Regions from separate parts of the Streptomyces sp. NPDC045701 genome, predicted to be linked through region 2. Evidence: riboswitches for the same ligand, from Rfam matches in the RefSeq annotation. Region 2 holds a riboswitch; the other holds the start of a gene.
What was found. Region 2 has a riboswitch for cyclic di-AMP ahead of AC07DW_RS30675 (M23 family metallopeptidase). Riboswitches for the same ligand answer to the same signal wherever they lie in the genome.

Region 1 (3,880 bases), on a different contig from region 2:
TGCTGTTCTCGTTCGCCTGGGGGGCGTGCGCGGCCGCACTGGTCGCGATCGTCGCCAACACCTTCGCGACCCGCTGGATAGCCACCGCCACCGCCGACCCCGCGTCCGCCGACACCCTCGGCGCGACCGTCATCGCGCCGGTCGTGGAGGAGAGCGCCAAGGCCGCCGCCCTCCTGCTCGTCTTCGTCTTCCGCGGACGGAACTTCACCGGGATCGTCGACGGCGTGGTCATCGCCGGGTTCACCGCGACCGGCTTCGCCTTCACCGAGAACATCCTCTACCTCGGCAACGCCTTCGGCGAGGACCAGCAGTTCGGCACCTCGGGTTTCGCGTCGGTGACCGCGGCGACCTTCTTCGTGCGGATCGTGATGTCGCCGTTCGCGCACCCGCTGTTCACCGTGCTCACCGGCGTCGGCTTCGGCCTCGCCGCGATGACCGCGCGCCGCAGGAGGATCCGCCGGATCGCGCTGCCGGCACTGGGGCTGGCCCTGGCGATGGGCACGCACGCGCTGTGGAACGGCTCGGCGGCGTACGGGCCGTGGGGGTTCTACGCCGTGTACGGGGCGTTCATGGTGCCGGCGTTCGCACTGCTGACCTGGCTGGCGATCTGGTCGCGGCAGCGGGAGCTGCGCACGATATCCGGCGAGCTGCCCGCGTACGCCGCGGCCGGCTGGCTCACGCCCGCGGAGCCACTCGCCCTCTCCTCGATGCGGGCGCGCGGTCTGGCCCGCGGGTACGCGGCGCGCTGCTTCGGCCCGGCGGCGGCCCGCACGGTCGGCGAGTACGAGACGTTCGCGACCTCGCTGGCGTTCCTGCGCCACCGGGCCCGGCGGGGCGCGGTGGGCCCCGACTTCGTGGCGCGCGAGCAGGAGTTGCTGCACCACCTGTGGCAGCGCAAGGCGGTGGCCGGGCCGGCGCTGACGTACGCCGCGCGGGTCACCGGCCGGGTGTGGACGCCACCCCCGCACCTCGACTACGGCGGCTACAACCCGTACCGGTACTGAGATCCGCGTGCCGCCACGAGACCAGCAGCCCTGGCGTCGGGGGGTGTCGCCGGGGCCGCCGGGGTCCGGGCCCGGGTCTTCAGGGGGCAGGGCCCTCAAGGGGCCGGGCTCGGTCGCCGGGAGCGTCTCTCAGACGGTGAGGCCCTTGCCGCGCAGCCAGGCCAGCGGGTCGATGCCCTCGCCGCCCGGGGTGTGCACCTCCAGGTGCAGGTGCGGCCCGGTGACGTTGCCGGTGGCGCCGACCCGGCCGATGGTCTCGCCGGTGGCGACCTGCTGGCCGGCGCCGACGGTCATCGACGACAGGTGGCAGTACCAGACCTCCGTACCGTCCTGGAGCTCCAGGACGATGCGGTAGCCGTACGAGCCGGACCACCCGGCCGACTTGACGGTGCCGCCGTGGACGGCCTTGGCGGGCGTGCCCGTGGGCGCGGCCAGGTCGAGGCCCGTGTGGTAGCCGGAGGACCACATGTTGCCGGCCTGGCCGAAGGTGGAGGTGATGGTGTACGAGGAGGTCGGCAGGGACCAGCTCCCGGCCAGTTCGGCCGGCCGCTTCTCCTCCGCGGCCTTCGCCTCGGCCTCGGCCGCCGCCTTCGCCTCGGCTTCCGCCTTCGCGGCGGCCTTCGCCTCGGCCGCGGCCTGCTTCTCGGCGGCCTGCTTCTCGGCGGCGGTCTGCTGGGCCTTCGCCTCGGCTGCGGCCTGCTCGGCCGCCGCGGCCTCCGCGGCCGCCTTCGCCTCGGCGTCGGCCGACGCCTGCTGCTGCTCGGCCTGCTGGAGGATGCGGGCGCGCAGGGCCTCGCCCGCGTCGGCGCCACTGGTCTGCTGCCCGGTGGTCTCGGCGGCGGGGGTGCCGGTGAGGGACGCGGCGGTGACCGGGCCGCTGTCCGCCTCGCCGGAGTCCGGGGAGTCCGTGGGGTCCGCGTCGGAGTCGCCGGATATCAGGGAGCCGATGCCGGGCAGGGACGCGACGTCCGGGAGGTTGTCCGTGAGGGCGTCGGGCAGGGAGATGGAGACCGCCGGCTTGTCCTGCGCGGTGGCCATGCCGCCCGCGCCGACCGCGGCGATGACGCCGACGCCGAGGACCGTGGAGCTACGGGCGAGTCCGCCGCGCTGCTTGGCCACGCGGTGGCGGCCCCGGACGGGTCGGACGGTCTCCTCTGTGGGGTTCCATTCCTCCCACTGCCCGTTTACCTCCCCGGCGTCCGGGATACCCGAAGAGTCGAACGAACCGATGGAGCCGTACGGAGCTTCGGGGGCAGGCCTGTTGGACGCCACGGAGGCGCACTCCTTTCCTTCCTTCTCGCCTACCGGGTTAGCTGACGGGTTCGGAGCAGGAAGGTCTCCTACGGGCCCACTTCGGCCCGATTCACCCCAAGGTGGTGGTTCCCCGGTTCCCTCGCGGAATTCGGCGCACGCGCGCGGTGCCGTCTCCGACGACGGCTGGGACGACCGCGCTGCGTTATCGAACGTTAATAGACGCGGGCTCCGGATTCCAAGCCGTTCCTACTGATCATTAACCGGACGGGCCATGGATCAACCAGTCCACACCTGGACGTACCCGGACTAGTTGATGAATCATCAGAAACATCCACCGACCTCGACAGTCCTGACGGTGTGTCAAAAGTTATGCACAGCGGCATCCACCGCTCACACACCGTGTTCGTCCCGGGGTACGACCGGAATCGTCCGCCGCCGCTCCGGCTGCCCCTCCGCCGGCCGGCTCACCGCCAGCAGCGCCAGGTCGTCGGTCGCTCCGCCCCCCGTGTGCCGCCGTACATCGCTCACCAGGGCGTCCAGCACCGCTTCTGGGCCGGGGAACAGCCGCCCCGCCAGCCGCGCGACCGGATCGTAGAAGACCCCCTCCGCGCCCCGCGCCTCCGACAGCCCGTCCGTGTAGAGGAGCAGCGTCGCACCCGCCGGATACGGCACCTCGTACGCCCGGTCCGGCCACGCCCCCAGCTCGGCCATGCCCAACGGCAGCGCGGGCTCCGGCTGTTCCAGCAGCTCGACGCGCCCGTCCCCGTACAGCATCAGCGGCTCCGGATGCCCCCGGTCCACCACCCGCACCACCGCCTCCCCGCGCGGGACCTCCGCCAGCACCGCCGTGGTGAACCCCTCGAAGGCGTCCAGCCCGTCCCGCCGCGTCCCCTCCCGGGCCAGCGCCCGCTCCAGCCGCTGCGCCACGCCCTCCAGCGAGCTCTCCTGCTCGGCCGCCTCCCGGAACGCCCCGATGACCACCGCCACCGTCGCGACCGCGCCCATCCCCTTCCCGCGTACGTCCCCGACCACCAGCCGCACGCCGTACGGGGTGTCCTGCACCGCGAAGAGGTCGCCCCCGATGAACGCGTCCGCCTGCGCGGCCTCGTAGCGGGCCGCCACCTGTAGGCCCCCGATCCGCTCGGCGGGCGTCGGCAGCACCGCCCGTTGCGCGGTCTCGGCGATCACCCGGGCCGACGCGAGCCGCTCACCGCTGCGCCGCACCACCCGGTTGATCAGCAGCGCCAGGCCCGCGACCACCCCCACGGTGAGGATCTCCGTGACGGACTGCGTCTCGTCCAGGGTGCCGTTGCCCCAGTGCAGGGCCAGCATCGCCAGCACCGCGACGAGACCGGACAGCAGCGTCGTGCGGGCGGCGAACAGCGGCGCCGCGACGAGCGGGGCGGCGGCGAACAGCGGCACGGCGGTGAAGCGCGGAGGAGTCAGCAGGTCGTACGCCACACCCCCCGCGATCAGCAGCCAGGGCAGCGACCGGACGAACCCCCGGGCCCGCGGGGCTCCCTCACGCTCGCCGTCGCCGTCCCGTGTTCGTCGCCCCACCGCTGGCCTCCTGCCGGTCCACCCACGGCTGCGGACGGTACCGCGCCCCACCCCGGCCGCCC
Region 2 (3,880 bases):
AGCCGACGAATCTTCCGTCGGGGCCCGGGTCTCCGACGCCCTCGGTGAAACTGTCACCGATCGCCGCGTACGACCCGAATACGTCACTGTCTCTGAATGTCGAATCGTCTGCCACGGAAGCACATCCTTCACCCGGGGATGTGACCTACGCGACCGTAAGAGGAGTTGACGGGGGGTGATCTTTACCACCGGTCAAGTTTCCGCCAAGCCGGAATACGCCTCCGCCCGGCACCGGGGCACGGTGCCGGGCGGGAACGCTCACGCGCGTGGGGCGTCAGATGGAGACGCCGTGCTGACGGAGGTAGGCCAGCGGGTCGATGACCGAGCCGTAGCTGGGGCTCGTGCGGATCTCGAAGTGCAGGTGCGGACCGGTGGAGTTGCCGGTGGAGCCGGACAGGCCGATCTGCTGACCACCGCTCACGGTCTGGCCGGAGGAGACGGACAGCGAGGAGAGGTGGGCGTACTGCGAGTAGTTGCCGTCGGCGTGCTGGATGACGACCTCGTTGCCGTACGCGCCGCTCCAGCCGGCCGACACGACGGTGCCCGGTCCGACGGCCTTGACGGTGGTGCCGGAGGAGGCGGAGAAGTCGACGCCCGTGTGGTAGCCGGAGGACCAGCTGGAGCCGGAGGCCCGGTACGGGGTGGTGACGCCGGCGTCGACCGGGGCGGTGAAGCCCGAGCCGCTGGTCCGCGGGGCGGCCTGGGCCGGGGCCTCGGTCTTCGCGGCGGAGCGGGTGGCGCGGCTCTCCTCGCGGGTGTCGTCGGCCTTCGGAGCGGCCGGGGCGGCCTTCTTCGGGGCGGCCGTGGACTTGGCGCCGAGGGTGAGCTTCATGCCCGGGAGGATCAGCGAGGGGTCCTCGCCGATGACCTGGCGGTTGTCCTTGTAGAGCTTCTGCCAGCCGCCCTTGACGTTCTTGTTCTTGGCGATCTTGGAGAGGTAGTCACCCGCGACGACCGTGTACGTGCGCGGGGCGGCCTTCTTCGGGGCGGCCTCGGCGGCGGTGTGCGCGGCGGTGACGGCCTGCTGCGGAGCGGCGGCCGGGGCGGCGGCGTGCGCGCCGGTGGCACCGAGCAGCGGGAGGGCGATGGCGGCGCCACCCGTTCCGGCGGCGACGAGACCACGGGTGAGGGCGTGGGACTTGGGACGGCGGTGCTTACCCTTCGCGGGCATGATGAATTCCTCTCCGGCGCCTGCGAGGTGAGCTGTCGGGTTCGGACTGGAGTTGCCCGGCCGCGCCCTGGCGCGACTTCACCCCGAGCCGTCCCGGAATTCCGGGACGGCGACTTACCTGGGTCCCCCGCTCCTGCCACACGTGGGTGGGTGCGAATTCCGACCGGCGGCAGGATTCGGCGGTCCGGTCGGATTGCCGTGACCGTAAGCGAGCCGGGTCGGGGTGAACAAGCCGCCGCTTTCCCCTCACCATTCCCGGTGGCGTGACGACAGCCGAATTCCGGTCACCCTCCGTGGATTAGGGATCATGAATTCCCGTTCCGGGCGCGGAATTCACGACGCGCGTCCCGCCACGGACGGTCACGGTTATGACGCTGCTCACGTGACCCCATGCCACCTCCCGCACCCCGGGGGCAAGTTATCCCTAAACCACCAATACGGACAGATCCGTCAATCCTTGACGAGACACTACGATCGACCCCAATCCCTCCCCCTCTCACCACCGGAAGCCCACCCACCACGACCCCGGCGCGTCGCCGAGCAGAGGGCGGCAAAACGGGACGGAAGCTATAAATGCCATTCCTGCCCAGCCCTCGACGGCCTGCGCCTCACTAGGGACGAACTCGTCATGAACGGGCTGTACGTCTCACCGGCGAGGCCCGGTCACACAGCGGCCCGGCCGTCTCGTCCACCCCTCCCCCACGCCGTGCGGATCGCGGGCACGGCCCGCGCGCATCGACGGCCTCCGAACGGGCCCGACCAGGGGAAGGACAATGTATGTGCGAGGCGCACGGAGATTGATTGCCCGAGGAACCGATGTCGTATCGTCGGACCGCGACATCGTCGGCGGCCGACGCCGACCGCAGACACGGAGGAGCCCCCGTGACGCAGCAGCTGCCGCAGGTCCCGTCGATCGAGCCCGAGCTGACCGGAGTGCGCAACTTCCGTGACGTGGGTGGGCTTCCGACCGTGGACGGCCGGCGGGTGCGCCACGGCAGGCTGTACCGGAGCGGTCACCTCGCGCACGCGACGGGCGAGGACGCCGCCTTCCTCGCCGGCCTCGGCCTGCACACGATCTTCGACTTCCGCAACGCCGCCGACCAGAAGCTCGAGGGCCCGGACGTCGAGCTGCCCGGTGTGCGGAACGTGAACATCCCGCTCTCCGACCCGGCCGACGGCGCGGAGTTCTGGACCATGGTCCGCGACGGCGATCTCGACCAGCTGCGGGCGATCCTCGACGACGGCAAGGCGGCGGCCCGGATGACGGCCTCGTACCGCATGATCATCAAGGAGCGCACAGCCGAGCACAGCCGGGTGCTGCACGCCCTGGCGGAGGACAGCGTCCCCGCGCTGATGCACTGCGCGGCCGGCAAGGACCGGGCGGGCCTGTCCATAGCGGTGTCCCTGCTGGCGGTCGGCGTCGAACGGGAGGCGATCGAGGAGGACTACCTCAAGTCCAACGATCCGCGCCGCCGCTACAAGGTGCGCCGCAGCGACAGCTCCCCCGCCGGTATGTCACCCGAGGTCATGGAGCTGCTCAACCCGCTCTTCGAGGCGCGCGTCGAGTACCTGTCGGCGGCGTTCTCGACGATCGAGGAGACCTGGGGCTCGACCGAGCGCTACCTGACCGAGGGGCTGGGGCTCAGCCCCGAGACGCGCGAGCGGCTGCGCGAGCGCCTGCTCGACCAGAGCTGAGCCCCGGCTCGACGCGGACCGGCTTCGGAACCGGCCCGCCCCCGTCCCTACTCGGCCCCGAGCGCGAACAGCAGGTAGAGGAAGGCCGCGAAGAGGTGGCCCGCGACCAGGTAGGCGAACAGCCGGACGACGAGTCCCCGGGGGAACTTCCCTTCATGGGACATGCGATCTCTCCGATCCGGGTCAGCGGCGGTGGGCGCCCGCGCCGAGGCACAGGTCGGCCGTGGCGCTCTGCATGAGGGTGTGGACGAACAGCAGCTCCGCCCCGCCGCGGGTGGCCGCGGCGATACGGTGCGGGGTCAGCGAGTCGAAGTGCGCGCTGTCCCCGGGGTCGAGGACGTGGACGGCCTCCCCGAGGGCCAGGCGCACCCGCCCGTCGAGGACGTACAGCCACTCCTCGCCCGGGTGGACGCGCACCAGGTCGCTCCGCGTGGCGTACGGCACCTGGACGCGCAGCGCCTGCATCGCCCGCCCGGGGCCGCCGGCCTGGCGGTAGACCCAGCCGTCCGCCTCGGCGGGCTCGGCCAGGCCACCGCGCACGACGGGGTCGCGCTCCTGGGGCGCCTCGCCCAGCAGCTCGGAGACGGTCGTACCGTAGATGCGGGCCAGACCGAGCAGCATGGGCAGCGAGGGCTGGCGGCGACCGGTCTCCAGCCGCGACAGGTGGGCCGGGGAGAGCCCGGCGCGCTGTGCGGCGGCCTCCAGAGTGAGTCCGCGGCGCCGCCGCAGCGCGCGCAGCCGCGGCGCGACGTCCGGCAGGGCCACGGAGGACGCGCCGTCGGGCTCCGGGCCTTCGGGCCCGGGGCCGGACGGCGCGTCGGCTGGGGTGCTCATGCGGCCATTGCGCCACTTTCTTTCCTCAGGGGCAAGTTTCTTACCCCGGAGGCAAATCTCGGCGGCCGGCGACCGCCTGCTTCACCAGGGTCCGGCCGAAGTCCCAGATCAGGCCGCCGCCGCTGTGCGCCTCGTCCATGACTGCGGTGAACGCCCCCACGAACCGGTCCACCTCCCGCC

Region 1: linked by a shared signal. The riboswitch ahead of AC07DW_RS28020 (M23 family metallopeptidase) and the one ahead of AC07DW_RS30675 (M23 family metallopeptidase) in region 2 are both predicted to bind cyclic di-AMP.

The regions. Positions count from the first base shown of each region.
Region 1 covers NZ_JBWKJV010000040.1:18,172-22,051, reverse strand. The annotation lists gene AC07DW_RS28025 (PrsW family intramembrane metalloprotease) at 1-1,004, shown strand, start outside; gene AC07DW_RS28020 (M23 family metallopeptidase) at 1,134-2,276, opposite strand; cyclic di-AMP (ydaO/yuaA leader) riboswitch at 2,288-2,422, opposite strand; gene AC07DW_RS28015 (PP2C family protein-serine/threonine phosphatase) at 2,649-3,818, opposite strand.
Region 2 covers NZ_JBWKJV010000066.1:3,256-7,135, reverse strand. The annotation lists gene AC07DW_RS30680 (SGNH/GDSL hydrolase family protein) at 1-115, opposite strand, end outside; gene AC07DW_RS30675 (M23 family metallopeptidase) at 275-1,171, opposite strand; cyclic di-AMP (ydaO/yuaA leader) riboswitch at 1,174-1,334, opposite strand; gene AC07DW_RS30670 (tyrosine-protein phosphatase) at 2,054-2,866, shown strand; gene AC07DW_RS30665 (DUF6126 family protein) at 2,914-3,030, opposite strand; gene AC07DW_RS30660 (XRE family transcriptional regulator) at 3,050-3,700, opposite strand; gene AC07DW_RS30655 (aspartate aminotransferase family protein) at 3,741-3,880, opposite strand, start outside.